3 regions of the Salinivibrio sp. MA607 genome follow, and region 2 is predicted to be linked to each of the others. Evidence: riboswitches for the same ligand, from Rfam matches in the RefSeq annotation. Region 2 holds a riboswitch; each other region holds the start of a gene.
What was found. Region 2 has a riboswitch for thiamine pyrophosphate ahead of thiB (thiamine ABC transporter substrate binding subunit). Riboswitches for the same ligand answer to the same signal wherever they lie in the genome.

Region 1 (10,933 bases), on a different contig from region 2:
AGCGGCTTTAGCTTCTCCAATGTACTCTTCACCCAAAGCGCGATAGACCAACTGTTTATGTAGATAAGTGGTTTCTTGTGGATAGGCGTTACCTGGCTCTAGCGTTCGCCAGCCATTTTTACTGAACAGCATAAACAAATTCTTCTGCGTCGCTGGCGTAATAATGCCGCATTGACGCGCTCGAAACAGTGCCGCCAGCATACTGATACCATATTCGTGCTTTAGCATGAGCAATTCGCGCGGTTCAATATGGCGGCGTTTTTTACCCAAATGCGCAATAAGCGTTTGTGCTGGTAAAAGGAATGCCCCCGCAAAGGTATTACATGCTTTCTCTTCATCAATCCCTTCTGCTAAACGCCCGTGTACCACTAAGTGCCCTAGCTCATGTGCTAAGGTGAAACGCTGACGGTCACCACTTTGAGCAGTAGAGATAACAACGACGGGGGTGTTGCCAATTTTCCCCGCTAAACCATCAAACTTTTTGTTCGTTTCGACATCAGTGGTAATGATCATCACCCCTTTGGCTTCGAGGGTATCGATCATATCGTGAATTGGATTTAAGCCAAGTTCCCAGGCATGACGCATTTGGATGGCTAACGCTTCGACTTGCTCTAAACAAGTAACTTGCTCTGGAAGCGCTTCTGGTAACGCAAACTCAGGAATGGGTTTTACCGAATCGGGATAACACGCTAATAGCTCTTGCCAACGTTCAGCTTGGTCTAGAACGTCACCATTGATTCGGTCCAGTATTTTCTTTGGTGTACTCGCACGCTTGCGGTACTCAACACCTTCTAGTTTCACCTTCGTTGGGCGAAAGAAATACTCTGAGCGCACAGCGAGAGCTTTTGCCAACTTCAGTAGGTTCGAAGATGAAGGCATTGTCGTGCCATGCTCGTACTTTTTAATAGCGTTAGCGGACAGGCCAACCTCATTGGCTAATGCACTCATTGATAGCCCGGCCGCCTTACGAGCTCGTTCTAGGCGTTCTGCAAACATGGCATCCTCTCAAGCAATGAGGTGGTTTATAAAAAAAACCACTTTGTCATAATCATAAACCTTATCGTCGTAATTTTCTATCTGCTTGGCAGTTCAGAGTCCTCAACTTTACTCGTCCCTCCTCTCCCAGTATCAGGATACTTGACGCTATACGCGAGGAGCCGTTTTCGTGCCCGCAGAATGATGGATAAGCTTGATTGAGTGAGTTGTTAGAGTTCCGCTGTGATCTCATGCTTGTTCGCTCCCACGCCGGCGCGTGGGAACGCGTTAAAGCCTTAACCCCTCAACTGCGAAAACTTGATGATCTCGTGGGACTGCTCAAGGGTTTGCGCGAGGTGTTGGATGTGCGCGGGGGTGATTTCGCAGCAGCCGCCGACCACCAGGGCACCGTCGGCAATCCATTGTTGTACACGTTCGGTGTGGACTAAGGGTGAGAGATCTTCACGCGCTTCTAGGGCATCGGCTTTGCTGCCTTTGGCCATGTCTTCTACCGATTTAAAGGCGTTGGCATAGCCACCGACAATGTTGGCTTGGGTCGCCATTTGCGGCATGGCGGTGGTCAGCACGGCAGGATCGCAACAGTTTAGCATTACCGCGGTTGGGGCATACTCGGCCACGGCGTGCATTGCTTGTTCAAGTGACTCGCCCGAGCGCAAGGTGCCTGCTGCCTCTAACCGAAACGCGACGCCATAGGGTTTGCCTTGCTCTTGGGCCGCAGCACAGGCCGCGCGCGCTTCGAGGGTGTTGGTCATGGTTTCGATTAAAAACACATCCACATGAGGCTGCAAGCGGGCAATGTGCAAAAACTCGGCTTTCATGTCATCAAAGCTGCGTTGCGGCTGGCCGAGGTAGCTGCCCACCAGCGGTGGCAAACAACCGGCAATATCGACATCGGCGCCTGTCTCATCCACGGCTTGCTCTAGCGCTTCGAAGGCTTTTTGATAAATGGTGTTGATTTTATCGCTCAACCCCGCTTTGGCCAGACGTGTGGGTGTCGCAGGATAGGTATTTAGGGTATGTGTTTTCGCGCCGGCACGGATAAAATCTTTGTGCACGTCTTTGACAATATTGGCATGTTTTAACATCACCGCGACCGACCAAAGCTTAGAGCTCACATCGGGGCCACGTTGATAAATTTCTTGCCCTAGGCCACCATCGAGTAGTGCAATCGACGTCATGGTTACTTCAGCCTCCTTCGGCCATCTTTCCTTGGTTTGACTTGAGATTACCATGAGCTCGTCGATTTAACACCCCGTTGTTACGCCACCTCTTCACTCCCTTCTATTGCGAGATGTTCAAGCTTATCGATCACCGTCATGCTGGCGTTTTCCATCTCTTTTAATGCGGTGACCATTTGATCCGGTTGTTGAGCATGAAACGCTGCCACCGCAGCCTTGGCGTGGGTGTGCACTTGCTCGTGAGGCCCGGAAATGGCTTTAAACGTTTGCAACTGACCAAAATATTGCTGCCCTTCACCATGGTTATACCACTGGCCGAGTCGGCATTGGGTGTGATCGGTGACATCGTCCGCCATCATGCTGTCTTCGCCCAATACCACGCGGTATATCGCAAATTTAAAGCTGATATGGTCAAGTTTGGCCAGTTCACAAAAGGCGCGCAGTGCAGAGGCTTTAATGGTGGTGCGGCTGTGCTGTGCTTGCTCACTTTGGGTGGCCATGGCATCGGCAACCTGTTGGCCTTGTTCGCTGTATTGAATGGCTTCAGTGGCAAGGGTATCGGTGAGCGTGCACGCATGGCTGCTGCCCGCACGAATTTTTTCTACCAGCTGGGTAATATCTTGGGTGGCAGTGGACGTGCGCTCGGCAAGGTTGCGTACTTCATCAGCGACCACCGCAAACCCTCGGCCCTGCTCACCGGCGCGTGCCGCTTCAATGGCTGCGTTTAACGCCAGCAGGTTGGTTTGATCGGCGACATCGCGAATCAAATTGACAATGCCACTCACCTCTTGGGCGTGTTGATCGAGCGAACGAATCGCTTCCGACGATTGCTGACATTGCGAAGATAACGACTGCACATGGCGCGCAAGGTCATTGACTTGCTCGGCGCATGATGCCGCTTGGTGGCTCACTTCGGTCACACGCTCTTTTTCACCGTTAATGGTGTCCGCCAAAGTAGCCAGAGAGGATTGGGTGGCGTTGATCGAATCACCGAAGTGGCATAAGTTGGCGTCGATCGCTTTGCCGGTTTGGCGTTTTTTCGCGACGGTATCCAGCTCTGCCTGCAATGCGCCTTTCTCTGCATTCAGCGCGTCGATGGTATGATTAATTTGCTCAATTTTTTGCTGCAGAGCAACCTGCTTTTGCTGCTCTTGTTCAAGTTGACGCCGAGATATAAACACGCTGACTCCTAATGATGTAATTAAGCTTTTTATAATATTTTAACACTTTAAATTGGCTTTGTAGGATTATCCAAGCAAAGTGTGATCGCATTGACGCCAAGCGCCTGATTTACACTGTAAACCTGACGCAAATCACTTCATACTGCGATCACTGAAGTGAATGAGCGAAAATTTATGACCTTTTGGTTGCTTTTTAAACGTTGGATTATCAGTCGCTTCGCCCATTTGAACGGGCGTATGCTCGGCTTGGTGGTACTCGCCTATGGCGTGATTGGCTGGCTACTTTTATATGGGGCGGGCGAGACCGCGATGACCCAATCGCTGAGCCGCTATGTGTATTACTTGATTGTGACGGCCTCGACCGTTGGCTACGGCGATTATTCCCCCGTTACTGAGTGGGGGCAATGGATCACGGCTTTTTGGATTATTCCCGGCGGCTTAGGGTTGTTTGCGGTGGTGATTGGGCATATCACCGGATCACTGGTGGATTATTGGCGACGCGGGTTACAAGGAAAACGGAGTATTAGTGTGAAAAATCATCTTCTTATCTTAGGCTGGAACGGACAACGTACGATACAGCTTATTCGTTTATTGCAAAGCGGAGTGCACGGTGAGCGCCCGATTGTGCTTTGTGCGCGCGCAGAAATCGAAAACCCACTGCCTGGTGAAGTGGAATTTGTGCGCGTGGCAAGTTTTACCGATGCTGAAGGCATTGCCCGCGCCAAGGTCGAGCATGCCTCGAGTATTATTATTGATAACCCAGAAGATGATATTACTTTGTCAGCGGCTCTGTTCTGCGCACATAAAAATCCGTCAGCGCATTTATTGGCGTATTTTCAAGATGATGCGATAAGCCAAATCCTCAAACAGCACTACCCGCATGCGGAATGTGTGCCGTCGGTGTCGGTCGAAATGCTAGCAAAAGCGGCGGTGGATCCCGGTTCAAGTCAGTTGCATCATGAGCTTTTGAGCACGTCACAAGGGATGACGCAATACTGTGCCCGTTATCCGAGTAACGCAACAGAAATCGATACCGGCGATCTCTTTGGTCAGCTCAAGCAAGAATATGACGCCACCTTAATTGGGATCGACCAAGGCCAAGGTATTGTTTTGAACCCGCCAGTGGGGACAAAAGTATTGCCGGGCGACCGTCTTTTTTATATCGCCGCCCAGCGCTTGCCACATTGGTCCGCCGCGTAAGCACGCTATCTAATCAAAGTGCATTATTTAACGAGAGCGTGCGATTCAACCAACGCATGCTTGGATAAATAAACACTTTCATCAGCGGGGTAGGCGAAAAAATGATGTACCGGCCCTGCCCCTCTTCCAACGATTAACTGTTGGCTATGCGCTAAGGCGTCAGTGAGATAACGCTTAGCCGCTCGCCCGGCGTCAATGGGTGTCAGTCCCTGCGCATAAAACGAGGCAATCGCCGCCGACAGTGAACAGCCTGTGCCATGGGTGTTAGGCGTTTCAATGCGGCGCGCACTCAGGGTTTGACACGTATCTCGGCTAATCCACACATCCAGACTCTCTGGCGCATGATGCAAGTGCCCACCTTTTAGCATCACATACGGACATCCGAGCTTGCGCAGTGCCGGCACTAAGGCGTACATCTCTTCGGTGGTTGTCGGAACAGGACACCCGGTTAAACGCGCGGCCTCTGGCAAGTTGGGGGTTAAAATGGTCGCGCGCGGGATCAATGTATTGATCAGTGCATCCATGGCGTCATCATCTAATAACGGATCGCCGCTGGTGGCGATCATGACCGGATCGAGCACGACTGGTAAGTGCGGGGAACGCGCGAGCACAGCGGCTACTTCGCGAATAATCGCTTGGTTGGCGAGCATGCCGATTTTCACGGCACGTACCGGCATGTCGTATAACACAGCATTCAGTTGCGCGCGAACAAACGCTGGGTCGACCGGCGAGACGGCCTCAACGCCACAGGTATTTTGTGCAGTTAAGGCGGTGATCGCCGAGCAGGCATAGCCGCCCGTGGCTGAAATCGCTTTAATATCGGCTTGAATACCAGCTCCCCCACCGCTGTCTGAGCCGGCGATGGTGAGAATAACAGGTGGTGATTGGTTCATATTGGCCCCTTAATCATGAGGGGCGGAAGGAGACAAAACCACGCACGATGGCGCGACCTTGTGTGCTGAGCACGTCAGTTCCCTCCGCCAGTGCTAACTGGATCAGGTTCTACGGGTCCTGCTTTCGCAGTCTCAGCAATTGCTTGCTCCCCGACTAACACGGTCAGAATATAAACCTTAGTGATAAAGCGCAAGTATGATGGCGCTAATTGCGCGTTTAGGCCATCTCATTATTATTGCTGGTTGCATTGCTATTGATCGTCGCATTGCTATTGATCGTCGCGTTGCCTTGATTGGCGGTTTTAAGCAGTTGTTCAAATCCTTCTTGGATTAGCGGCCGTGCGTATAAAAAGCCCTGCACTTGGTCGCAGCCAATGGTTTGTAGCACATACTGCTGGTCCTCTTTTTCAACACCCTCGGCGACCACACCATGACCAAAGCCATGGGCCAAATCAATCACGCTACCCACCAAGTGCTTATCACTGGCGTTGGTAGCCAAGTCTTGGATAAAGCTGCGATCAAGTTTGACCCAATCGACCGGTAACTGTTTAAGGTAACTGAGCGAGCTGTAGCCGGTGCCAAAGTCATCGAGGGCGATATGCATGCCTGCATCTCGCAATTGTTGTAGCTCTTTCAGTGCCACCGACATGTGCTGGATCAGTGCTGATTCTGTCACCTCTAATTGAATCAGATGCAAAGGGACATCAACTGCCTGGCACCGAGCTAAGACGCTGTCAGCAAAGCCGGGGCGAAACTGCTGGGCAGAAACATTGACTGACAGGTGAAAGCTATCGTTGATCAGTTTATTTTTTCGCCAACATTCAACCGCGGCTAAGGCCATCACCAGTACGTGGTCGCCCAGTTGGATCATGTCTGCGCTGCGTTCGGCGATGGGGATAAATTCCGCCGGACTGATGGCCCCAAGGGTCGGATGCTGCCAACGCAACAGCGCTTCCGCGCCTATCATCAAACCGCCGTCTAATCGCCATTTGGGTTGATACACCAGTGATAATTGTCCGCTTTGCAGTGCTGGCCCTAATTCGGTGCGAATCAAATGCGCGCGCTGAGCTTGGCTGTCAAGCTCAGGCTGATATTCGCCGATAAGTTGGTCATCCGTCGGAATCGCTAAAATGGCTTGACGAAACAGTTGCGCCACATCTTGTGTCTCAAGCTCCGTGCGGCTGATACCAATGTGGCAACGTAAAAACATTAAACGCCCATCGAGCGTGTGATGTCCGCTGATCAACCGATTGATGCGCGCGGCTTTTTCTACGGCATGGTTATCGTGTTCTTCAATCAGCATCACCAGTCGTGTGCTATCCCAAACGCCAATGCGATGTGGGCGCGCCACTGTACTATTGGCTAGCAGATTAGCCACTTGTTTGTATAGTGCCTCTGTCATTAAATGACCTTGGTGTTTGGTCACCGCTTCCATGCCATCTAAGGCAATCATCATCACAGTCACCGGCCCTTTGCTCAGCTGGCGCTCAGCGGCATCTAATAATGCGCGACGATTTGGTAGCCCGGTTAACGGATGGGTCAAAGAAAGCGCGCGTAAAGCCGCCGTTTGTTTGTTAACCAGCATTTGCAGCCGTGCCGCTTGATCGCGCTCTTTACGGGTTTTCAATTGCAGATGCAAAAGGTTTTGAATCCGTTGCAACACCTCATCGTGATCAAAGGGTTTGCTGATGTAATCAATCGCGCCACGGCATAACGCTTGGTTACGCAAATTCAGGTCATTATCTGCGGTGAGTACCATCACGGGCGGGCAATGCTCATCTAAAGCGTCATTAAGATCATCCAGCACCAGTAAGCCAGAGCGCTGCGGCATCCGCATATCGAGTAAAATCAGGTCGGGAACGGGGGAGAGAGCATCGGTAACAAGGCGAGGATCGGTGAGTCCGTTCAGCTGTTGATAACCGGCTTGCTTGAGCATGGTAGACAGTAAGTGAATGTTTTCCGGTCGATCATCAATGATCAATATATGTGCTTGTGACGGATCCTTTGTCATAGCCTCTCCTCTAATAATAATTGTATGGCCTCAGCCAAGTCCGCTGACGAGAGCGGCAGCGATAAACGTCGTAATGTCGGTTTGTTATGCGGTTCGTCGCATGGGTTGTCAGTCAGAACAATGAGTGGTTTGTCGCCAAATAGTGCTTGTATTTGTTCGGACGTTGCCGCAACGCTATCAGCCGCCATAATGACTAACGATGGCGGAGACGCGAGCGCAACAGCCTCAGCCAGTGACAGCCCATGCGCATGATAGAGTGTCAACATTGGCCAATCTTCAAAGCAATCGGTCATCAGGCGCTGGCGGGCACTGTTATTATCAATATAGAGCACGCGATGCGGCTGGCTCACGCGGAGACACGTACAACCTTGATCGTCAGGTCGCGTCGACGCTCGGTAAGGGAACGTTACTGCAAAACAACTGCCCTTGCCTGGCTGGCTTTTTACTGACATCTCGCCTTGCATTTGCACAACCAATTGATGGCTCACCGCTAACCCCACACCTGCCCCTTCAATCTGTGATTGTTCGGCGGCCAAGCGGTTAAAAGGCTCAAAAAGATGGTTTAACCGATTTTCAGCAATACCGATCCCGGTATCTGATACAGAGATCGTCAAGGTTGACGATGGTTGACTGGCTTCAACCCATACTCGCCCCTGAGGATGGTTATATTTAATCGCGTTGCTGAGTAAATTGATCAACACTTGTTTGAAACGGGTTGGATCCACATATAGGTCGCCACTCAGATCCGCGGGTAGGCACTCATCTAACTCAACGTGCTGTTGCTGTGCGAGCGGGAGTAGTGTTCGAACGGCATCACTGACAAGGGCGCGAACCGGATACCAGGTGACATTGACCACCGTTTTTCCTGCCTCAAGTTTGGCAAGATCCAGCACATCATTAATTAAGGTGAGTAAGTGGCGACCACTTTGGTGAATTTGATCGACATATTGCCGTTGCGTCTCCGTCAAGCGAGGAGAAGAGGATCGTTGTAGTAGTTGCGCATAACCGAGCACACTGTTTAAAGGCGTGCGCAGCTCATGACTCATGGCAGAGAGAAAATCACTTTTGGCTTGATTGGCGCGTTCTGCCTCGTGCTTCGCTTGCAGCAATGGTGTGGCATCATACCCAACAGTCACGATGGCGTAAGGCTCTCCCTCTACGTGGCGAATAAGCGTTTTAGCGAGCTTAAAAGTCCGACCATCTCTTAATGTCACATCTACATGAACGGGTTCACCATCGAGCGTCAGTTGGTGATCAAGCGCATTGAGGGTTTCGCGCATTCCCTCAGGCAAGGCACCATGAATTGCCTCAGCAAGCTGTTCAACATGCTCGACATTTAATGCTTGTAGGCAGGCGTAATTTGCAAGCGAATATTGTCCGCCCAGCTCTCGGACAAAAACAGGATTGGCGATCGCATTAATAATGGTTTTGAGTTGATTGCGTTCGTGTTTAATACGCGTCTGAGCCTGAGTCAGCGCGCGCATATCAGACATAATGCCAATAAACTCTCGCCGGTCTTCAACCCACACTTCACTGACCGCCAGATGAATGGGTACCACATGCCCCGCTTGATGCCGTGCCTCAACCCGCCGGCCGGTACCGATAATGTTTGCCTGGCCTGTTGTTATATATTGCCGTAAATAATGGTCATGCTTCCCTTGGTGCTCCGGCGGCATTAAACAATCAACATTCTTTCCGATTAGCTGTTGCGGGTGATAACCCAATAATCGGTGGGTGAACGGGTTCGCATCTAAAATAATGCCGCGTTCATCAATCACCAAGATCGCGGCTGCCGCGCTGTCGACTAACGCTTGATAATGGGCTTGGGTCCCGCGTGTTCGGTTTGTGGTGATCGGTTCGCTGTCCATGCTCCCTGCCTTTGACCTATAAAAAACGCCCCATTGTGGGGCGTGTGACGGTCCGGCATGCATTGCCTATCCGTCGCTATCTTTTATAGTTTTTGACTAACGCATCAACCTTTTTCAGGAACTGCTCTTTAAGGTTCTCATGCTCGTAGTCGAGATGATACGTATTGTGAAACCCCACACGTAACTGTACTCCATTTCCTGCTAAATAAATGGTATAGCCGTCATAATCTGAGAAAGCGTCAATGCCATCCAAGCGGTGTCCATCTTCTATTTTCTCACCAAACTCCGTGACTATCTCAAACGCGCGAAGCAGATGGGTCGGATCGAGTTCGTTTTTCACGCTTCCCTCCTGGCTATATTATCGAAATTGTGCGCCCCCTTTAGGTCGCATCGCACGACCACGCAGTGAGCCCGCTAATACCGGTGGGGCGGTGACACCCTGTCCCGGAACACCCAAACGATTGGGCCTTGCAATGATATTGGGCAAACTGGCCAATGTATCAAGGGTAGTGTCCGGACAGGCCTTTTGGATCCCTGTACCGTAATTATAGCCATAGTTAACACAAATTACTGGCGAGCCAGCGGCGCGAGCCGCATGCACATCGCTGACCGAATCCCCCACCACCAGCAGTTCCAAGGGTGAAACGCCAAGTATGGCGGCCGCTTCGTAAATACCGTCCGGATCCGGCTTGCCAACAGACATTGCATCGGCACCCAATATCCGGGTGAAAAAATGCCCAACGCCAAGTGCTCGCAGTAAGCTGTTAGCATGCGCCGTTTGCATATCTGTGGTGCACACCATCGGGATGTGGCGCTGCAATAAGGTTTCAAGGCACGCAAGCACGCCCGGGTACAGTCGAGTTTTTGGCGGTTTACTGCCTAGGTATGAGGACAAAAAGAGTGCGCGCGCTTGGTTTAACACGCGGGTCGATACGCGCCCGTCGATGTGTCGAGTTAACACGCGGTGGATCAATAAATCCGCCCCATCACCAATCCAATCTTTTATTGCATGGGGATCTTCATCAGGCAAGCTTAAGCCACGTAACATACCGCTAACCGCCTCATACAGATCGTCAAAAGGGTCTGCGAGTGTGCCGTCTAAGTCAAAGCATACCGCAGAGACGCTCTCTAACTTAACCATAAAAACCCCTTTTTATTCATAATCTTAATAAAATTAAAAAAGATAGAACTGGATCAGAAATCGAATCCAACGACGTTTCAACGTTAGCAGAGAAGCTAGCGTCGTCCTATCAAAATACGACGGATAATATTTGGGATCATGGAAAAGAAAATGGATAAATGACCGGTAAAGTACAAACTTCAGTGTTGAATCAAGCCACTAACATCATGGTGATCAAAGTCACACTTTTAGATCTTGATTGGCGATGATACCGACGTTAAACCTGTATAAAAAACCGTCATATTTTTGACTTTTTATTTAAGGGTGTGGTGTATTATTACCTAATGGCTTTCACAAAAGTGACATACGTTTGCGTCGTGATTGTCATAATCGCGCCGTATCGTGTGGCACTCAGTAGTGACAGTCGATGTATTTTTATGCGATATCTGCCTAAGCAGCCTTTGTGGCGCTATCTCCTTGTGTTAG
Region 2 (10,933 bases):
ACCCGCGCCAGACGCGGGTTTTTTTGTATCTAATGTCGCCAAAATAAAACATATCGCCAATTAAAGAGCCATGACGGCGGCCAGCAAACACAACAGGGAGTTACTCATGAGCGAGAACAGCCAAGTCATTCTGTTTGACACCACATTACGTGACGGCGAACAAGCGTTGTCAGCAAGCTTAACGGTCAAAGAGAAACTGCAAATCGCGCAAGCTTTGGATCGTTTGAAAATAGACATCATTGAAGCTGGCTTTCCTGTGTCCTCTCCGGGCGACTTTGAGTCCGTACGTACCATTGCTCAGCATATGCAGCATGCCCGTGTCTGTGCTTTGTCTCGCGCTGTTCCTAAAGACATTGATGTGGCAGCGGAATCGCTCAAAGCCGCCGATGCTTTTCGTATCCACACCTTTTTGTCCACCTCTACCATTCATGTCAAAGACAAGCTTCGCCGCAGCTACGATGACGTAGTAGAAATGGGCGTGCGTGCAGTCAAACATGCGCGCCAGTATACGGATGATGTGGAGTTTTCCTGCGAAGATGCCGGACGCACCCCGATTGATAATTTATGCCGCATGGTCGAAGCGGCAATTGATGCTGGCGCCACCACGGTCAATATCCCAGATACAGTCGGCTATACGGTCCCCAGTGAGTTTGGCGATATCATTGCCAACCTGTTCAACCGCGTACCCAATATCGACAAAGCGGTGATTTCTGTTCATTGCCATGATGACTTGGGGATGTCGGTCGCCAACTCTATTGCCGCTGTACAGGCCGGCGCCCGCCAAGTCGAAGGCACGATTAATGGCATCGGCGAGCGCGCCGGTAACTGTGCGCTGGAAGAAATTGCAATGATCTTAAAAACCCGCGCTGACTTGTTAGGCGTGGAGACAGGCTTAAACCATACTGAAATCGCCCGCACCAGTAAGCTGGTTAGCCAACTTTGCAACATGCCAATCCAGCCCAACAAAGCCGTGGTCGGTACCAATGCCTTTAGCCACTCTTCTGGCATTCACCAAGATGGCATGCTGAAAAACAAAAATACCTACGAAATCATGACGCCAGAGTCGATTGGATTGGGTAAAAAATCATTGAATCTCACCAGTCGCTCCGGCCGCGCGGCGGTGAAAAGCCATATGGATAACCTTGGCTACAACGAGCAAGACTATGATTTGGAGACCTTGTATCAATCATTCTTGCAATTAGCAGATCGTAAAGGTCAGGTGTTCGATTACGACTTAGAAGCTTTAATGTTCTTCAACAACCTCAAAGAAGAGGACGATTTTTATAAGCTCAATTATTTAGGCGTGCAATCGGGTAGCTTAATGGCGACCACCAGCATCAAGTTGCAATGTGGCGATGAAGAAAAACGCGAAGCGGCGATTGGAAACGGTCCCGTCGACGCCTTGTACCAGTGCATATACCGGATCACCGGCTATGACATTGAGCTGGATAAATTCGATCTGACCGCCAAAGGAGAAGGGGAAGATGGCCTCGGCCAAGCCGATATCATTGCCAACTACAAAGGCCGTAAATATCACGGCACCGGGGTATCAACCGATATTATCGAGGCCTCCGGCGAAGCTTTATTAAACGTGATCAATGCTATTTATCGCGCCAACAAAATTGCGCAGATTAAGGAACAATCCCATTTAAAACAGGAGACAGTATAACCATGGCTAGCGCACACCAAATTGCAATTTTACCCGGCGACGGTATCGGCCCCGAAGTGATGGCGCAAGCCGAAAAAGTGCTTGATGCGGTTAGCGAGCGATTCGCTGTCACCTTTGAACGTCAGCATTATCCGGTTGGCGGTGCTGCAATCGACGCCCATGGCTCGCCGCTGCCCGCACACACCTTGGCTGGCTGTGAAAAAGCCGATGCGATTTTATTCGGCTCAGTCGGCGGCCCTAAATGGGAGCATTTACCCGCGACCGAACAACCGGAGCGCGGTGCTTTACTGCCGCTACGCAAGCACTTTGGTCTGTTTTGTAATTTGCGTCCGGCACAAATCCATACTGGTCTCGAAAGCTTTTGTCCGCTGCGCGCCGATATTGCCGACCAAGGTTTTAATATCGTGGTGGTACGAGAGCTGACCGGCGGGATTTATTTTGGTGAGCCCAAAGGGCGCGAAGGCGAAGGGCGCGAGGAAAAGGCGTTTGATACGGAAGTCTATCATCGCTATGAAATTGAGCGCATCGCACACATCGCCTTTCAATCCGCCCAGCTTCGCCACAAACAAGTGTGCTCAATCGACAAAGCCAATGTGCTGCAAAGCTCGATGCTGTGGCGCGAGGTGGTAGAAGCGGTGGCAAAAGATTATCCGGATGTCAGCTTAAGCCATATGTATATCGACAACGCTACCATGCAGCTGATTAAAGACCCGTCGCAATTTGATGTGATGCTGTGTTCAAATATTTTCGGCGACATCATCTCTGATGAGTGCGCGATGATCACAGGCTCTATGGGCATGCTGCCCTCAGCCAGTTTGAACGCGAGTAAATTTGGCTTGTATGAGCCAGCCGGTGGCTCCGCGCCCGATATCGCCGGGCAAAACATTGCTAATCCAGTGGCGCAGATTTTATCGGCGGCACTTATGCTGCGTTACTCGTTGGGCGAAGAAAACGCGGCCTGTGCAATTGAACACGCAGTGAGCCAAGCGCTGGCAGCCGGTGAACTGACGGCCGATCTGGCCGGTAACCATCCAGCACTGAGCACCGAGCAGATGGGCGATCGTATCGCCGCCTATATCCGCCAAGGCGCATAATCATTACCCGTAAGGATACGAGCTATGTCGAATGCAAACACCCAGCAAGGCGCCAAGACCTTGTACGAAAAAATTCACCAGTCTCACGTGGTCACTGAGCAACCAGGCGAAGCGCCGCTGCTGTATATCGACCGTCACTTGGTGCATGAGGTGACCTCACCACAAGCGTTTGACGGCCTGAGAGAGAAAGGCCGTCCGGTGCGCCAAGTGAGCAAAACCTTCGCCACCATGGATCACAATGTTTCCACCGAAACCAAAGACATTAACGCGTCAGGGGAAATGGCGCGCATCCAAATGGAAACCTTGGCTAAAAACTGCGAAGAATTTGGCGTCACCCTGTACGACTTGAATCACCCCTACCAAGGCATTGTCCATGTGATGGGTCCCGAGTTAGGGATTACTTTGCCTGGCAATACCATCGTCTGTGGTGATTCTCATACGGCAACTCACGGTGCTTTTGGTGCACTGGCCTTTGGTATTGGTACTTCCGAAGTCGAACACGTACTGGCCACCCAAACGCTCAAGCAATCCCGCGCCCGCACGATGAAAATTGAAGTCACGGGCAAAACCGCCCCCGGGATCACCGCCAAAGACATTGTCCTAGCGATTATCGGCCAAGTCGGTCATGCCGGCGGCACCGGACACGTGGTGGAATTTTGCGGTGACGCCATTACCGACTTGTCCATGGAAGGGCGAATGACGGTCTGCAACATGGCGATCGAATTGGGCGCGAAAGCTGGCCTGATCGCCCCCGATGAGACCACATTTGCCTATTTAAAAGACAAGAAATTTGCTCCTAAAGGTGAACAATGGCAGCAAGCGGTCGATTTTTGGCAAACCTTGCACTCGGATGCCGATGCGCAATTTGATCGTGTCGTGACACTCGATGGCAGTCAAATTCATCATCAGGTCACCTGGGGGACCAACCCCGGCCAAGTGGTTAGTGTGCACGATAGCGTGCCGGCCCCTGAGCACATGGCAGATCCGATCGCGCGCCACTCGGCGGAACGCGCGCTGAAATACATGGGGCTAACCGCAGGCCAAGCCATAACAGATATCCAAATTGATAAAGTCTTTATTGGCTCATGCACCAACTCTCGAATTGAGGACATGCGCGCAGCCGCGGCGGTCGCCAAAGGTCGGCACGTCGCAGATAGCGTCCATGCCATGGTGGTGCCAGGCTCAGAGCAAGTGCGTGCCCAAGCAGAGCAAGAAGGGCTGGATGTGATTTTCCGCGAGGCGGGCTTTGAGTGGCGCTTACCCGGCTGCTCAATGTGCTTGGCGATGAACAACGATCGCTTAGGCCCCAAAGAGCGCTGTGCATCGACCAGCAACCGTAACTTTGAAGGCCGCCAAGGCCGTGAAGGCCGTACCCACTTGGTCAGCCCAGCCATGGCCGCTGCTGCCGCCATTGCCGGTCACTTTGTTGACGTTAACCAATTATAAGGAGGCCTTATGTCAGGCATACACACTCATACCGGCATTGTTGCCCCATTGGATGCGGCAAACGTCGACACCGATGCGATCATCCCCAAACAGTTTTTGCAAAAAGTCACCCGCACCGGATTCGGCCAGCACCTGTTTCACGATTGGCGCTTTTTAGACGATGCGGGCAAACAGCCGAACCCCGAGTTTGTGCTCAATCAAGCGCGCTACCAAGGGGCGAGCGTGTTACTCACCCGCGAAAACTTTGGCTGTGGCTCGTCACGCGAACATGCTCCTTGGGCGCTGGATGATTACGGTTTTAAAGTGATTATCGCCCCCAGTTTTGCCGATATTTTCTATGGCAACTGCATTAATAACCAAATGGTGCCGGTGACCCTTGAAGAAGGCCAAATCGATGCTTTATTTACGTATGTGGCCGAAAATGAAGGTGCGACGGTAACGCTAGATTTGCCCGCCCAAACCATCCGTGCCGGTGAACACTGCTTTAGCTTCCAGATGGATGATTTTCGCCATCATTGCTTACTCGAAGGTTTGGATAGTATCGGGCTGACGTTACAGCACGAAGCGGAAATTTCGCGCTTTGAGCAGCAAATACCTGATTTTTTGGTGTAATACCATCCACTCATCTCTCGCCAATAAGTGCTGATTATTCCGCATTTATTGGCGTTCCTTCCCATTTTTCTATCCTCAATGAAACCAACCGCTGACTCGCTTGGTCTAGTCTCAAAGAAGGTTTGATCGCATTAAGGACTGACAATGCAAAAACATTTGATACTTCTGTTCGGGCTAGTGTTTCCGCTCATCAGTCAAGCCGCGCCCAAAGCGGACTACTGGGCAATGTGGGATGCACATAATCCTGACAGCCAAGCCACCTTCACGCATCACAGTTGGCAAGTATTACTCGATAAGTATTTACAGCCTCAGGGGCAGCACACCTTATTTAACTACGCAGCCGTCACCGAGGCCGATAAAGCGACCCTCGATCATTACATTCGCATGCTTACCAAGCGCGATCCGCGCACCCTGAGCAAAGACGAACAATATGCTTACTGGGTCAACCTTTACAATGCGGTCACGGTGACGCTGATTTTGGACGCCTATCCAGTCGGTTCTATCACCAAACTCGGTGGACTCTTTAGCTTTGGTCCGTGGGATGATGACGTAGTGACGGTGGCGGGCGAAGCCCTCACGCTCAATGATATCGAACACCGTATTTTGCGTCCGCTATGGCAAGATCCGCGTACCCACTATGCGGTCAATTGTGCCAGCCTTGGCTGTCCTAACCTGCAACCGCAAGCCTTTCAAGCCGACACCTTGGATGCGCAATTAGAACAAGCTGCCTACACCTTTATTAATAGTGATAAAGGCGTGAGTCAGCAGGGTAATCAGTGGCAGCTTTCTTCTATCTATGAGTGGTTTGAGACTGACTTTGGCGGCAGTGAACAAGGGGTGATCACCCATATCAATCAATATAGAGACATCAAGCTTCCCAAGGATGCACGCTTGGATTATGACTACGACTGGACGCTTAACCAACTCGCGGACTAAAAGGCTTGGTGAACACTAAGCCAATCAGTACAATAGCACCGTACTCATTGGGGAGCCTCATGGCTGAGATTGCGCGCGGCGCTAAACCCATCGAACCTGATCCAGCTAACACTGGCGTAGGGATTGAGACTTGATGTTGCCATCAACTTGCCTCAACACCCACGCCCAACTTAGGAGCGTGCTGTGAAAGTTATGATCTCTGTTCTCACTCTGGTTTCTTTATCGCTGTTATCACTCAGCGCCCGTGCCGCCGACCCTCTAACGGTCTATACCTATGATTCTTTTATCGCCGATTGGGGCGCAGGGCCAAAAATCAAAGCCGAATTTGAAAAACGCTGTGACTGCCAATTAGAGTTTGTGTCTCTTAGTGACGGTGCTGCTCTGCTTAATCGCTTACGTATCGAAGGCAATACTACCAAGGCTGATATTGTACTCGGTATGGATACTAACTTGATGAAAGAAGCTGAGCGTAGCGGCATTGTCGCCGAGCACGCGGTGAATACGGAGCGCCTACAGGTACCCGGCGGTTGGGATAATCCCTACTTTATCCCCTACGATTACGGCTACTTTGCCTTTGTGTATGACACCACGCGTTTGCTCGACCCGCCCAAAAGCTTGAAGGCTTTGATTGAGGAGCGTGACGATATCAGTGTGATTTACCAAGATCCACGTGTGTCAACAGTTGGCCAAGGCTTGATGCTGTGGATCCAAAAAGTATACGGCGATCAAAGCCAGCAGGCATGGCGCGACCTTGCCGACAACACTATTACCGTGACCAAAGGCTGGACCGAAGCGTACAACATGTTCCTCAACAAAGAGGCAGATATGGTGCTTTCATACACCTCTTCGCCCGCCTATCACCTGGTCGCTGACGATGATGACCGCTTTGCCGCCGCCATGTTTGAAGAAGGCCATTATATGCAAATTGAAGTGGCGGCGAAGTCTGCTTATACCGACCAACCAGAACGCGCCGATGCGTTTCTACAATTTATGCTCAGTGACACAGCACAGTCTGTGATCCCAACCACGCAGTGGATGTACCCGGTCACCGATGTTAGCTTGCCTGACGCCTTCTATACGCTGAACAAACCAGAAGAGAGCCTGTTGTACCAGCCCGATGAAGTGATGGGTAACCGTCAGCAATGGGTGCGCGATTGGCAAACCGCTTTGGTTGAATAACGTCGATGCTCAACCCTTCTCGAACCTGGCCGGGCAGTCTCGCGGCCAGCTTGGTCGTGTTATTAATTGGCAGCGCACTCTGGGCGCTGTTCTTACACAGTCAAGACTTGAAGCTGTCCGCCCTGTGGCAAGATGCCTATCTGCGCCATGTCACGCTGTTTAGCTTTAAGCAGGCTACCTTATCTGTGGTGCTCAGCGTTGGGCTCGCCATTCCTGTGGCCCATGCGCTGGCTCGGCGACAATTTCCAGGGAAAGCTTGGCTACTCAAACTGTTTGCCATGACCCTGGTGCTGCCGGTATTGGTGGGCGTGTTTGGATTGGTTGCCATCTACGGCCGTAGCGGTTGGATTGCACAAGCCTTCGCGTACTTTGATGCTGCGATGCCATTTTCTCTCTATGGCTTAAGCGGCATTTTGCTTGCGCATGTTTTCTTTAACCTGCCTTTTTCGGCCCAATTGATGGTGCAGGCCTTGGAAGGGATCCCGGCGGATCAAAGGCGCCTGGCAACCCAGCTTGGTCTAAGAGGCTGGCAACGTTTTCGCCACCTTGAATGGCCTTATCTGCGGCAAAGTCTACCCCATGTCGTCGGACTGGTATTCATGTTGTGTTTCACCAGCTTCGCCACCGTGATGGCATTAGGCGGTGGCCCCAAAGCGACCACCATTGAATTGGCTATCTATCAAGCCATTCATTTTGATTTTGACTTACAAACCGGTGCCGCTCTGGCGCTGTGGCAAATGCTCTTGTGCGGCACCTTTGCTTTTATTGTGCAAACACTGACTCGGCCGATTGCCAACACCCCCAGCGAAGTGCAACCGCTTCCATCGGCACTCGATAGTCGCACGGCGAAGTGTTGGGACAGTCTCTGGATTGCGCTGACTTTATTGTTGGTTCTACCACCTCTCGGGGTTGTGATCGCGCGTGGCCTTAACCCTAGCGCGTTAATTGTGCTGAGCGACACGGCATTATGGCAAGCCACCATGCATTCACTGCTTATCGCTACCGGAGCAATCGTCTTGGCCTTCGTGTTGGCCACCTCTGTCATCTTAGCCAGTCGTCATTGGCGCTTGAACGGGCGTAAGAAACAAGCGAATGGCATTGAAACGTTAGGGGCGATGATTTTAGTGGTACCCAGTATTGTCCTCAGTACCGGGCTTTTTTTACTGTTTCGCCAGTTTAGCGATGTATTCAGCTTGGCGCTGTGGTTGGTGATGGCCGTGAACGCCCTGATGGCGTTGCCCTATTTAATAAAAGTACTGAGCGCGCCCGCCTATCAACTTGCCCAGTCCTATCACAATCTTTGCGCTACCTTGGGGCTAAAAGGTGTCAACCGTCTACGTCTTATCGAATGGCAGTGTTTACGCGCCCCGATCGCGCGCGGCGTGGCGGTGAGTTTTGTGTTATCGATGGGCGATCTTAGTGCGATCGCACTTTTTGGTAGCCAAAATTTTCAAACCCTGCCGCTCTATTTGTTTCGCTTGATGGGGAGCTACCAAATGGACGCAGGCGCTGCCGCTGCCATGCTATTACTGCTTACCAGTTTGGGTTGCTATGCCCTAATCACTCGTCTGATCCAATGGAGACACGCATGCTGACGCTTTCCAATGTCCACTATCGTTACCAGCAAGATTGGATGATCTTTGATGCCCAAATAGCCCCTGGAGAGATTGTGGCTGTGCTCGGGCCCAGCGGTGCAGGCAAAAGCACCTTATTATCACTGATTGCTGGGCTGATCGCGCCAGATAGTGGCGAGATCACCATTGATGGCAAGCCTGTCACCACGACGCCCGCCCACCAGCGGCCACTGTCTATCTTGTTTCAAGAGCACAACGTATTTACCCATTTGTCAGTATTCGACAACATGGCAATTGGCTTGTCTCCCTCGCTTAAACTCACGGCCACACAGCAAGAGGCCGTGCGCCATGCTGCACACGCAGTAGGGTTGACCGATTATTTATCTCGTCTACCCAGCCAACTATCGGGCGGCCAACGCCAACGCATCGCCTTGGGGAGAAGCATCGCACGCAACCAGCCTTTATTACTGCTCGATGAACCCTTTTCGGCACTTGATCCGGCGCTAAAACAAGACATGTTAGCCTTGGTCAAACGTACCGCTCAAGAACAAGGCACGACGGTGGTGATGGTCACTCACCATCCAGACGATGCACAAGCGATCGCCAATCAATTTATCTATCTCGATAATGGCCGAATCCAGCTTCACGATCCGGTTGATACGCTCAAAACACCGCCAGCCATCATGCGTGATTATATCGGTGTCACGGCGTAACCCCATCAGTGGCGGCATAGAGGCCGCCACCTTGATGGTTAAAGGTTCTCTTCGGCAAACTCAGCCAGCCGGCTTCGCACCACACCATTGAGGTACACACACGCACTGCCTTCAAAGTTTTTAAACCGCTCGACAATGTAAGTCAGTCCGGATGTTACAGGTGTCAAATAGGAAGAGTCGATTTGCGCTAAGTTCCCCGAGCACACTAACTTAGTCCCCTCCCCACAACGGGTGATAATGGTTTTAAGCTGAGAGGCGGTCAGGTTTTGGCACTCATCCAAAATCACAAACGCGTTTTGAATCGAGCGTCCGCGCATAAAGTTAATCGATTTAAACTGCAGATTCGCTTTTTCCATAATGTAGCGCATCGAACCGTCAGTGCATTCATCATTCATGTGTAACGCTTCGAGGGTATCGGTCACTGCGCCGAGCCATGGCAGCATTTTCTCTTCTTCTGTCCCGGGGAGAAAACCAATCGACTCGCCAATATCTGGCGTATTACGGGTAACGATAATCTTATCGTACATGCCCTTTTCTACCACTAACTCTAATGCCGCAGCCATGGCTAAAATCGTTTTCCCACAGCCTGCAGGCCCTGTCAGAATGGTTAGATCAATCGTGGGATCAAGCAACGCATCCATTGCCATGCCTTGGTAGATATTTTTCGGTTTAACATCCCAAGCAGCACGGTGCATTAATCGCTCTCGACTGAGATCTTTGATGATCGCTTTATCACCATCAATGGCTTGTACTCGTGCGGCGAAGTCGTCACTTTCATCCAATAAGTACTGGTTCACAAAAGGCGTTTCTAATAGCTCAGCCGGTAATGTGTGGCGTGTTTCGGAGCCATAGGCCTGGCTGTCGCATTGCCCCACTTTATCCCAAAAACTGCCCGCACATTGATGGAAGCCTTTGGTGAGCAACCGAACATCATCAATCAGTTGGTCGGTACGGTAATCCTCGACATACATCACCCCCGCCCCTTTGGCGCGCAGGCGCATATTGATATCTTTGGTCACCAGCACGACTTTGCGCGGTGAGCGTTTGGTTTGAAGGTATAACACCGCATTTAAAATGCGATTATCGCCCGCTTTATCGGCAAAGGCATGGACCGTTTCTTTAATCTCAAAATCAGCCAGAATGGAGACGGTACCCGTCGCATCGCCTTTACCAACCACAATACCCTCGCCAATTTCATCGGGTGTGGCTTCTTTAAAGATATCTTCCAAGGCACGAATCGCCACACGGGCATCCCGAGAGACATCACGCTTGCTATCTTTAATACGGTCAAGCTCTTCGAGGACGGTCATAGGAATCACGACATCGTGTTCTTGGAAGGAATAGATGGCGAAAGGTTCGTGGAGGAGAATGTTAGTGTCTAATACAAACAGCTTCCGGTCGGCGTCGCCCATAGGCACCTCCTGTGTCGGCAATTCACTGTCGATGACAGCGCTTAAAGTAAGCATAGACCTGGCCGTTGCGCATCGCCCAACTTGTTTGATTGTGCCAGTTCACGTTTTCATCTTTGCCGCGCGTTGATGACGTTTGTATGTCAAGACGATCTTTGCCGCGATTGATGGAGTTTCATCGTGACCCTCCTCACAAGTTCGAGTACTATTGGCGACCAATTTTTTCAGTGCCACACTGAATAACACACTATTTAATCGGGTTGCGTTTGCGCGGCACCGAGTCTTTCGACAATCGAGTTAA
Region 3 (10,933 bases), on a different contig from region 2:
GAAGACACACCAAATTTTGCTTGGCGACCATAGCGCTTTGGACCCACCTGACTCCATGCCGAACTCAGTAGTGAAACGAAGCAGCGCCGATGGTAGTGTGGGGTCTCCCCATGTGAGAGTAGGACATCGCCAGGCTTTTATTACAATTGATTAAAGCAAAGAGATATAAGCCTTTAGTCATACAGAATTGGTGCGGAGTGGTAGTTCAGTTGGTTAGAATACCGGCCTGTCACGCCGGGGGTCGCGGGTTCGAGTCCCGTCCACTCCGCCACTACTTAGAAACCCTAGCTGAAAAGCTGGGGTTTTTTGTTATTGGACGACCAGACAGATCGCTTTATAAATAAGCGATTAAACGTTTGACTAGTAATTGATGGTGGTAATTTGTCGCGAGATCGCTACAATAGGCAACTATCTACAGGGGTATAGCTCCAACTGGCAGAGCAGCGGATTCCAAATCCGCGTGTTGGGGGTTCGAATCCCTCTACCCCTGCCAAATATTAAAGCATCGACATTGTCGGTGCTTTTTTTATGTCTACTGTCTGTAGTAGTAACCACGCCTTTCTTCCCTTTTTCTTCCTCCTGTTTCTTGTTCACATGTCGCGGTATGATGAGTTTTTACCAATCGAAAGGAGCACCCAGTGGTAAGCATATTGTGGGTAGGGCTTGGTGGCGCATTAGGGGCGTCCTCGCGTTTTTTAGTTTCAGAGTGGAGCGTCGCGGTGTTTGGTCGAGGATTCCCGTACGGCACCCTAATGGTTAATGTGCTGGGCTCATTAGCAATGGGCGTCTTTTTAGCGGCGATGAGCCAAGAGCTAATTGCCCCGGTCCCTTGGCGTCAACTGATTGCGATTGGCTTTTTAGGGGCTTTTACCACCTTCTCGACGTTCTCTGTCGATACCTTGATGCTGTTCCAACATGGAGAAACGGTGAAAGCCTTGCTAAATGTTGGTTTGAATCTCGCCTTATGCCTCGGAGCGGCAGCGATGGGGGCTTGGCTGTTGGGACGTATTACCGGGTAATAGAAAACATCGCGTACGTCGCTTGTTGTTGCGGCGGTGATTTCTTATACTGGCATTGAACTTGTCGGAGTGCCAATTGGCTGAGACCACATAAAGTGGGATCCGTTGAACCTGATCTGGTTAAGACCAGCGAAGGGAACAAGAGATGCTTCAGATCACAGACGCAACCCGTCTGCCAGTTTGCTCACATCTCAAATTCAGCGTTTTCCGGCAAGCATTAATTCCCATAATGAACACCGGAGTAATGCTATGTCGACCCGTAAACAGGCCCGCCTTGAGGCCAAATCCTTTATCGATTCCCTTTCTGCGCAAACCTACCCCAACTCGGAAAAAGTCTATGTCGAGGGCTCGCGACCTGACATTCGCGTCGGGATGCGCGAGATCCATCTTTCCCCCACCTTTGTGGGCGGCAGCAAAGAAAAGCCTCAGTATGAAGACAATGAGTCCATTCGGGTTTATGACACATCAGGGCCTTATACCGACCCACAGAGTACTATCGATATTTACCAAGGCTTAGCGCCAGTGCGAAAAGCCTGGATCGATGAACGTGCCGATACGGAGTTTCTTGATGCGGTGAGCTCTGACTATGCCCAAACCCGCCTCAGTGATGAAACCTTGGATGAACTTCGCTTTAGTGCCTTACCATCTATCCGCCGCGCGAAACCTAATCAGTGTGTGACTCAACTGCATTACGCACGCCAAGGCATCATTACCCCAGAAATGGAATTTATCGCCATTCGCGAAAATATGGGGCGTCAGCAGTATCGTGAAGAGCAGCTGAACCGCCAGCATCCCGGGGAAAGCTTTGGTGCGGATTTGCCATCACAAATCACCCCCGAATTTGTGCGCCAAGAGCTCGCCGAAGGGCGGGCGATTATTCCGGCTAACATTAATCACCCAGAAGCGGAGCCGATGATCATCGGGCGTAACTTCCTGGTGAAAGTGAATGCCAATATTGGTAACTCAGCGGTGAGCTCCTCAATAGAGGAAGAAACTGAAAAATTGGTATGGTCGACTCGTTGGGGTGCGGATACGGTGATGGATTTATCGACGGGCCGCAATATTCACGAAACCCGCGAGTGGATTTTACGTAATAGCCCAGTCCCGATTGGCACTGTGCCTATGTATCAGGCGCTTGAGAAAGTGAACGGCATTGCCGAAGACCTGACCTGGGAAGTCATGCGCGATACCTTGATAGAGCAAGCCGAGCAAGGGGTCGACTACTTTACCATTCACGCTGGGGTGCGTTTGCACTATGTGCCCATGACCGCCAATCGCGTGACTGGGATTGTCTCGCGCGGTGGATCGATTATCGCCAAATGGTGCTTGGCGCATCATCAAGAAAGTTTCCTGTATACCCATTTTCGCGAAATCTGCGAAATCTGTGCCGCTTACGACGTGTCTTTGTCGTTGGGCGATGGGCTGCGTCCCGGCTCAGTGGCAGACGCGAACGACGAAGCGCAATTCAGTGAGCTACGTACCCTGGGCGAGCTCACCAAGGTGGCATGGGAATACGATGTGCAGGTGATGATTGAAGGCCCTGGCCACGTGCCCATGCATATGATCAAAGAGAACATGGACGAGCAGCTCACCCATTGCCATGAAGCGCCTTTCTATACTCTCGGCCCGCTAACCACCGACATTGCTCCCGGTTACGATCATATTACCTCCGGCATTGGTGCGGCGATGATTGGCTGGTTTGGGTGTGCGATGCTCTGTTATGTCACGCCCAAAGAACATCTGGGTCTGCCCAATAAGGAGGATGTTAAAATTGGGCTTATCACCTACAAGCTTTGCGCGCATGCTGCGGACTTAGCTAAAGGACACCCGGGGGCGCAGGTGCGTGATAACGCCATTTCTAAAGCGCGCTTTGAATTCCGCTGGGAAGACCAGTTCAATCTATCCCTTGATCCGTTCACGGCACGCGCCTATCACGATGAAACACTGCCTCAAGAGTCGGGCAAGGTCGCACATTTTTGCTCGATGTGTGGACCGAAGTTCTGCTCCATGAAAATCAGCCAGGAAGTCCGGGACTACGCCAAAGAAAACGGCTATGCCGCCGCGGGTCAAGCGATTGATGTCGCTATGCTGGAAGACCCGTTAGCAGGCATGCAGCAAAAATCGCAAGAATTCCGAGAAAAGGGCAGTGAGCTCTACCTGCAAAAATCCCATCTTCAGCCACAACACGGTACTGAGGTGGAAGACAGCGACAAGGTGGGATCATGAGTTTGACTCCGTTTGCGCCTATGTCTGAAGGCGTAGGCCCATTATATCCGGTGGTGGACGATGTGGATTTGCTCGAACGCTTACTTTGTTTGGGGGTGAAAACTGTGCAACTGCGCGTGAAGCAGCCAGCGCATCCACAATTGGCGGATTGGATACAGCGCGCGGTGGCATTGGGCCGCGCGCACCATGCGCAGGTGTTTATCAACGATCACTGGCAGCTCGCGCTTGAAGCTGGCGCCTATGGCGTCCATCTAGGGCAACAAGACTTACGTGAGGCGGATCTTGACCGGCTTGCGCGGCAAGGGCTGCGTCTCGGTGTGTCGACGCGCAGTCCAGAACAGCTCGCTGCAGCGGTTGAACTCACGCCAAGCTATCTCGCCATCGGCCATATTTTTCCCACCACCACCAAACAGCTCGCCGAACCACCGCAAGGTATTTCAGCGTTAGCGCAGCAGGTGGCGACTGTGGAGGGCCGCTTCCCGACGGTGGCGATTGGCGGTATTGATCTCGACCGAGCTCCCGAGGTCTGGCGCACTGGCGTGGACGCCATTGCGGTAGTCCGCGCCGTGACGCAAGCGCCCGATTTAGCGGCGCGCATTGACGCGTTTAATCGCTGTCTGAATCCATCCAGACAGCAAGGAGAGTGTGATGCTATCGGACAGTGAATACTTGCGTTATAGCCGGCAAATCATGCTGCCAGAAGTCGGAGAGTGCGGGCAGCAGGCACTTAGCAAGGCGCGCGTGTTAATGGTCGGTGCCGGTGGGCTTGGAACCACCGCGGGCCTCTATCTTGCAGGCGCTGGCGTGGGTCAGTTAGCGATTGCTGACTCGGACCACATTGAGCTATCTAATTTGGCGCGTCAGGTGGCGTATCGGGAGGCGCAAATCGGCACCGGTAAAGCCGCAGCGCTAGCCGCTAACTTGGTCGCGCTGAATCCTCATTGCCAGTGCCGGGCCATCAATGCCTATCTCGAGGGTGAGCGCCTGGCGCTCGAAGTGGCGATGGCGGATGTGGTGCTTGATTGCAGTGATAATCTCGCCACTCGTCATGCGGTCAACCAAGTCTGTGTAGAGACTGGCACGCCGTTGGTGAGCGCAGCGGCGATTGGCTGGCAAGGCCAGTTATTGGTTTATCAACCACATAGTGCATGTTATGCGTGCGCCTTTGCAGACGTGACGCCCTCTGAACCCACACGCTGCGCTGAATCTGGGGTAATGGGACCTGTGGTCGGCATGATGGCCACCGCGCAAGCGCTGGAAGGAATAAAGCTGTTATTAGGACAGGCGGTCAGGACCAATCGCTTGTCACGACTGGATGGGCAAACCATGACATGGCAGCACTTTTCGCTGCCTGTGCATCCGCACTGTGCGGTTTGTCAGCCAAAGCGGGAGGTAAGCGATGCAGTTAACCATTAATGACACGCCTACAGAGGTCAATGCCACGACCGTCGCGCAATTGATTGAGGAGATGAAGGTGCCGGCTGAATCAGTCGCGGTCGCGCTAAATCAGACCATTATTGCGCGCGATGCTTGGTCATCCACGTCACTTGCCGCTGGCGATAGCTTGGCGGTCTTTCAAGCGATTGCCGGAGGATAATTATGTTAACCATTGCGGATACGACGTTTTCATCTCGGCTGTTAACCGGCACCGGCAAGTTTGCCAGTCGCAAGGTCATGGCCGAATCACTGGCGGCCAGTGGTACTGAGCTGGTCACCATGGCGCTAAGGCGAGTCGATGTGCATGCCACACAAGACGATATTTTAACCCCGCTGCGTGAACTAGGTGTGCGCCTGCTGCCCAATACCTCGGGGGCGAAAAATGCGCAAGAAGCGGTGTTTGCCGCGCGTCTTGCTCGAGAAGCATTAGGAACGCCTTGGGTAAAGCTGGAAATTCACCCCGACCCTAAGTATCTGATGCCTGATCCGATTGAAACCCTTCAAGCGGCGAAAACGCTTGTAGATGAGGGGTTTGTGGTGCTGCCATATTGTCATGCCGATCCTGTGCTGTGTAAGCGTTTGGAAGAGGTGGGGTGCGCGGCGGTGATGCCCCTTGGCTCACCAATTGGCTCCAACCAAGGACTGGCCTCAATGGCGTTTCTCGACATCATTATTGAGCAAGCTCGCGTGCCGGTGATCATTGATGCCGGCATTGGTGCACCGTCAGATGCGGCGTTAGCGATGGAGCGCGGTGCCGATGCAGTTTTGGTCAACACCGCCATTGCCACGGCTGGCGATCCGATTGCCATGGGCGCAGCGTTTAAACAAGCGGTTGAAGCAGGACGCTGCGCGTATCGCGCTGGGCTGGCGGGCACACACAATCACGCCCACGCTTCTAGCCCCTTAACTACGTTTCTTGACGCTAAGGAGGCGTGATGAGCTTTTCTGAGCGGTGGGCGGCACTCGATTGGGATCATCATCGCCTTTCGATTTACAGTAAAACGCGCCAAGATGTCGAGCGGGCGCTGGCTAAATCCTCGCGCAATTTGGACGATTTCGCTGCCCTGATCAGCCCAGCCGCTGAAGGGTATCTTGAGGCCATGGCTCAGCAATCTGCGGCGCTGACGCGGCAGCGTTTTGGCTACGCCATGGGGTTTTATATTCCGCTGTATCTCTCCAATTTGTGCGCCAACGTGTGTACCTATTGCGGTTTTTCGATGGAAAACCGAATCAAACGGCGCACGCTGGATGAAGCTGAGATCGCCGCCGAGTGTGAAGCGATCAAAAAAATGGGCTTTGACAGTGTGCTCTTGGTGACCGGTGAGCATGAAACCAAGGTAGGGCTCGAGTATTTTCTCCGCGCCTTACCGGTGGTGAAGCGATACTTTCATCATGTGGCGATGGAGGTGCAGCCGCTGGATACCGACGCGTATCGCGCCTTGGTGGCACAGGGTGTGGATGCGGTGATGGTTTACCAAGAAACCTACCACGCTCCAACTTATGGGGAACATCACAAGCGCGGCAATAAAACCGACTTTCACTACCGGCTGCAAACTCCAGACCGATTGGCGCAGGCAGGGGTCGATAAGATTGGTCTCGGCGCCTTGATTGGCCTTGAGGACTGGCGGACCGACAGCTTTTTTACCGCCCAGCATCTCGATTATCTGGAAAAGCAATACTGGCAAAGCCGCTATTCGCTATCTTTTCCGCGCTTACGTCCTTGCGCGGGGGCGTTACAGCCGAAATCGGTGATGACGGATAAGCAGCTGGTCCAGCTGATTTGTGCCTATCGGTTGTGGAATCCGCAGGTAGAGCTGTCGCTATCGACACGGGAGTCACCTCACTTTCGCGACAATGTGTTGCCGCTTGGTGTCACGAGTCTATCCGCGGCGTCAAAAACTCAACCGGGCGGTTATGCCAACCCTGAGCCACAATTGGAGCAGTTTGCCATCAGTGATGAACGTAGCGCGGCAGAGGTGGCCGCCAGCGTCCGTGCCCTCGGTTTTGAGGTGGTATGGAAAGATTGGGATAACATCTACGATATCGCGCGTCAGGTGCAAATGGCTTCACAAACGGCAGCGGGTTAGCGACAATGCGGGCATGAAACGTATTACTGTATATGTGGGCCCGCGCTGTCCTCACTGTGAGGCGGCCAAAGCTTACTTGGATAAAAAAGGGCTGCGTTATCGTGTCGTCGATACGGCCACGCCCAAAGGCAAGAAGCTGCTGGCGGCAACAGGCTCGCGGGGTGTCCCGGTGATTTGTATTGGCGATACCACCTTGCGCGGCTTTTCGCCCAAAGCGGTCGAGAAAGCCCTGAAAGGGGAATAAAAAAAGCGTCCAATCGGACGCTTTTTGTTTTTTTATACTTAGTGAAGAGGCGACTTAACGGCTTAGCGGCGCGGTCGCTTGTTTTAACCAAGCTTGGTCTTGATCATCTAAAGATGGGCTAACTTCATCCCACACGGTTTGATGATAGCGATTCCACCACTGGATTTCCGCCTCGCTGAGCAAGCTCACATCGACCAAACGACGATCGATAGGCGCACGCGTGAGTGAGGCAAGTCCGAGCATCGTCATGTCACCCTCAGTGGGTTTTTCTTCAATCAACTCGAGGTTTTCAATCCGGATCCCAAACGCGTCGGCGCGATAGTAGCCCGGCTCGTTTGACACCACCATGCCCGGCAATAGCGCGACGCTATTGGGCGCTTTGGAAATGCGCTGCGGCCCTTCGTGCACGTCCAAGAAATGCCCGACACCGTGACCGGTGCCATGGTCAAAATCATAGCCGTGTTGCCACAAATACTGGCGTGCTAAGGCATCAAGCTGGCTGCCTGACGTCCCTTTCGGGAACAGCGCAGTGGCCAGCGCAATATGCCCTTTAAGCACCAGCGTAAAGGCCTTTTTGATCTCAGCGCTGCATTCGCCCACCGGCACGGTACGGGTAATGTCGGTAGTGCCGTCATAGTATTGGCCGCCTGAGTCCACCAAGTAGACATTGTTGCTCTCAATCACGCTCGGTTTGGGCTGATTGTTGTGGTTATAGTGACACATGGCCGCATTGCCACCGGCGGCGGAAATGGTATCAAAGCTTAAGTCGACCAGTTGATCGTCTTGTTGGCGGAATTGATACAGGGTGTCTGCGAGCACAGCTTCATCAGGGCGTTCACCGGCGTCGACTTGACGGTCAAACCACGCCAAAAAGCGAGTCACGGCAACACCATCGCGCACGTGACAGGCTTGCATACCGGCGATTTCTTGCGGATTCTTGGCCGCCTTTTCAAGCGCACATGGGTCTTGCGCTTCCACCACGGTGACTTGCGCTTGTTGGAGCGTGTCCAGTGTCCACGCATTGGCACCGTTTGGGTCGACCAATACACGTTGACCACTCAGCGCTTGCAGGGCATCAACTAGGCTGTCTGGGTGCGCGACGCTCACGCCTTCACCCACGTGTGCATCAAAGCCGTCGGGGAGACGGTCAGGGTCGATAAACACGGTGACGTCACCGGATTGCTTGATGATCGCTTGGGTCAGCACCACCGGCAAACGTGGGATGTCGCGACCACGGATATTGAGCAGCCAACACACAGCATCGGGTTGAGTGAGTACCGCGGCATCAAGGTTCTGATCGGCCAGCTGCTGGCCAATGGTTTGGCGTTTATCTAAGCTGGCGCGGCCGGTTTTCTCTTCACCCAGTAAAATGGCAGGGCTATTAAGCGGGGCGGGGCGATCGTCCCATAAGCTTTCAATCGGGTTTTGCTCAACACTCACCAAAGCCAAAGCCCCATCCAGCGCGCGTTGGGTGCGTTTGTACCAAGCGACGCTATGCATGCGAGCGTCGATAGCCAGCTTGGCACCCTTGGGCAATTGTTGCTGGGCCCATTGCACCGGTGGCTCATCAATCAGGTGGCAGTAGTCAAACAGGCCGGCGGGGACTTGCTTACGGACTTGAACCACATAGCGGCCATCAACAAAAATCGCTGCCTTGTCGCGGGTGATCACCGCCGCTCCTGCGGAGCCGGTAAAGCCGGTTGCCCAGTGGAGGCGTTCGTTGTGCTCGGGCACATACTCACCGAGATATTCGTCTTCGTGGGGGATGAGTAGGGCGTCATAATCGTGTTGAGCTAGCCAGTGTCTTAGCTGCTCAACACGCTTGGTAAGGGTCGCGTCCATTATTCTTCCTTCTTTGTATGGGGTGAACTTGCCATGTTCGGCCACGCGTAAAAAACCAGTGGATTAGACCCTAGCGCGATGGGCGATAGGCTGCAATTTTGCCGGGCTAAACTGCTGACAGCGCGAAATAATTAAATCTTTCAGCCATTGGTGCCCCGGGTCATTTTCTTGATTTTGATGCCAAAACAAGGTGTACGCCATCGGCGGTATTGGCGTCGGTAACGGCCGTACCACCAAATTGAGCGACGCGGCAATATAATGCGCAAACTGGCTTGGTGAGGTAAACACCAGGTCGGTATAGGTACACAGGCTCGCCGCACTGTTAAAATCAGGCACGTACATGGCAATGTCACGCTCAATATTACGCTCTGCCAGTTTATAGTCCAACAACCAGCGATCATTTCCATCACATTTCACCTGTACATGTCGCAGTCCAAGGTAACGCGCTTCATCCCATGGGCCCTTGAGTGCGGGGTGATCGGCGCGCATCAAGACACACTGGTGATCTTGGCAAAGCTCTTGGTAGCGCACACCCTTGGGCGGCATCAGGGTCAGCATGGCATCGGCGGGATTTAAATCTTTGCCGGTAATACCAAAGTCGATATTGCCACGGGCGAGACCATCAAAAGTGGTTTGATCCCAAGCGGCGGTATTGAGGGTGATCGATGGGGCGGCCTCTAACATATCGCCAATAAATTGGGGCAGCAGTAATGGGTAGGCGCTTTCTACAAGCGCAAAGCGAAAACAGCGATCACTTAAGTGTGGCTGAAAATGGTCAGGTTCGGTCATCGCCGCGATATCATTGAGCAAAGCGCGTAATTTAGGTTGCAAGGTTTGTGCACGAACCGTGGGTTTTAAGCCGTGGGCGGCTCGAGTAAAAAGCGGATCGTTAAATTGCGATCTTAGCCGGGCCAGATTTTTACTCACCGCCGATTGACTTAAATGCAGGCGTTTGGCTGTGCCCGTGACATTGCACTCTTCTAAAAGTACATGCAAACACACCAATAAATTGAGGTCGGTACGTTGCAGTTGGTCCAAATCCATCTTTTGTATTCTCCTTGGGAATAACTGCTTTTACTATAAACCATTATGGTTCATATCCTGAAGCCACTATACTGCGTGCCTGTATAGAGGAGTAACCAATGACGCACACTGATTCACCGACATCAAATCGCTTACTGGTCGCCTTAATGGTGTTACTGGTGCTATTTAGCCCCATGGCGATTGATATTTACCTACCGGCACTATCGCATATGGCGGGTGACTTTAATGTGAGTCCCACTTTGGCTCAAGACACTGTGACCTGGTTTATGTTTAGCTTAGGTCTTGGTCAGCTGTTTGCGGGGCCGTTGGCCGATCGCTTTGGCCGTAAGCCTGTGGCTATTATTGGTATTTCGCTTTATGGCCTTAGCTCTTTGATGGCGTGGCTCGCCACCTCGATGGATATGATGCTGGTGGCGCGTTTACTGCAAGGGTTTGGCGCGTGTGCAACCTCTGTGTGTGCCTTTGCCGCCGTCCGCGATCGTTTTGGTGCCGAACGCAGTGGCCATATGATTAGCTACTTAAATGGCGCGATTTGTTTTGTACCGGCTTTAGCGCCTCTACTTGGTAGTTGGTTAACCCAGGTGTTTGACTGGCGTGCTAACTTCACCTTTATGCTCGGTTATGCGGTATTAGGGTTGGTGCTGGTTATCGTCTTTTTGCCCGAAACCCGACCATCGCATACTGATACCTCGGGCCGCCTATTCAGCTTACGTCGTTATTGGCAGGTGCTGCGTGTACCAACATTTACTTATCACATAACCCTTTGCATGTTGGCGATGGCGGTGATCCTTGCTTATGTCACCTCCGCACCTGTGCTGTTGATGGACAGATACGGTATCTCCATGAACAGTTTCACCTTTTGGTTTGGCGCCAATGCGGCGTTAAATATTGCCGCGGCAATGTTGGGGCCGCGTTATATGCAAAAGTTTGGTAGCCGCCGGGCATTAAATATTGGCCTTATGATGCTGGTGGGATCGGGCGGGTTGATGTTGGCGCTCAGCCCCATCGCTGCACCTTGGGCCTTTATGTTGCCG

Region 1: another riboswitch for thiamine pyrophosphate. It lies ahead of thiD (bifunctional hydroxymethylpyrimidine kinase/phosphomethylpyrimidine kinase); the one in region 2 lies ahead of thiB (thiamine ABC transporter substrate binding subunit).
Region 3: another riboswitch for thiamine pyrophosphate. It lies ahead of thiC (phosphomethylpyrimidine synthase ThiC); the one in region 2 lies ahead of thiB (thiamine ABC transporter substrate binding subunit).

Annotation. Positions count from the first base shown of each region.
Region 1 is NZ_MUFJ01000024.1:5,709-16,641, forward strand. It holds gene BZG81_RS11550 (helix-turn-helix domain-containing protein) at 1-996, opposite strand, end outside; gene BZG81_RS11555 (homocysteine S-methyltransferase family protein) at 1,272-2,174, opposite strand; gene BZG81_RS15865 (methyl-accepting chemotaxis protein) at 2,255-3,355, opposite strand; gene BZG81_RS11565 (ion channel) at 3,530-4,555, shown strand; gene thiD (bifunctional hydroxymethylpyrimidine kinase/phosphomethylpyrimidine kinase) at 4,579-5,448, opposite strand; TPP riboswitch at 5,511-5,611, opposite strand; gene BZG81_RS11575 (putative bifunctional diguanylate cyclase/phosphodiesterase) at 5,666-7,459, opposite strand; gene BZG81_RS11580 (sensor histidine kinase) at 7,456-9,327, opposite strand; gene BZG81_RS11585 (DUF3081 domain-containing protein) at 9,404-9,667, opposite strand; gene BZG81_RS11590 (HAD-IA family hydrolase) at 9,686-10,468, opposite strand; gene BZG81_RS11595 (bifunctional diguanylate cyclase/phosphodiesterase) at 10,885-10,933, shown strand, end outside.
Region 2 is NZ_MUFJ01000003.1:112,240-123,172, reverse strand. It holds gene leuA (2-isopropylmalate synthase) at 107-1,669, shown strand; gene leuB (3-isopropylmalate dehydrogenase) at 1,672-2,763, shown strand; gene leuC (3-isopropylmalate dehydratase large subunit) at 2,788-4,209, shown strand; gene leuD (3-isopropylmalate dehydratase small subunit) at 4,219-4,821, shown strand; gene BZG81_RS02605 (DUF547 domain-containing protein) at 4,966-5,757, shown strand; TPP riboswitch at 5,796-5,897, shown strand; gene thiB (thiamine ABC transporter substrate binding subunit) at 5,950-6,936, shown strand; gene thiP (thiamine/thiamine pyrophosphate ABC transporter permease) at 6,942-8,531, shown strand; gene thiQ (thiamine ABC transporter ATP-binding protein) at 8,525-9,223, shown strand; gene BZG81_RS02585 (PhoH family protein) at 9,262-10,635, opposite strand.
Region 3 is NZ_MUFJ01000001.1:3,713-14,645, forward strand. It holds rRNA gene rrf (5S ribosomal RNA) at 20-135, shown strand; tRNA gene BZG81_RS00030 (tRNA-Asp) at 195-271, shown strand; tRNA gene BZG81_RS00035 (tRNA-Trp) at 417-493, shown strand; gene crcB (fluoride efflux transporter CrcB) at 639-1,019, shown strand; TPP riboswitch at 1,075-1,174, shown strand; gene thiC (phosphomethylpyrimidine synthase ThiC) at 1,269-3,245, shown strand; gene thiE (thiamine phosphate synthase) at 3,242-3,910, shown strand; gene BZG81_RS00055 (HesA/MoeB/ThiF family protein) at 3,894-4,661, shown strand; gene thiS (sulfur carrier protein ThiS) at 4,645-4,842, shown strand; gene BZG81_RS00065 (thiazole synthase) at 4,845-5,618, shown strand; gene thiH (2-iminoacetate synthase ThiH) at 5,618-6,769, shown strand; gene BZG81_RS00075 (glutaredoxin family protein) at 6,783-7,013, shown strand; gene BZG81_RS00080 (aminopeptidase P family protein) at 7,068-8,855, opposite strand; gene BZG81_RS00085 (LysR family transcriptional regulator) at 8,919-9,899, opposite strand; gene BZG81_RS00090 (multidrug effflux MFS transporter) at 9,998-10,933, shown strand, end outside.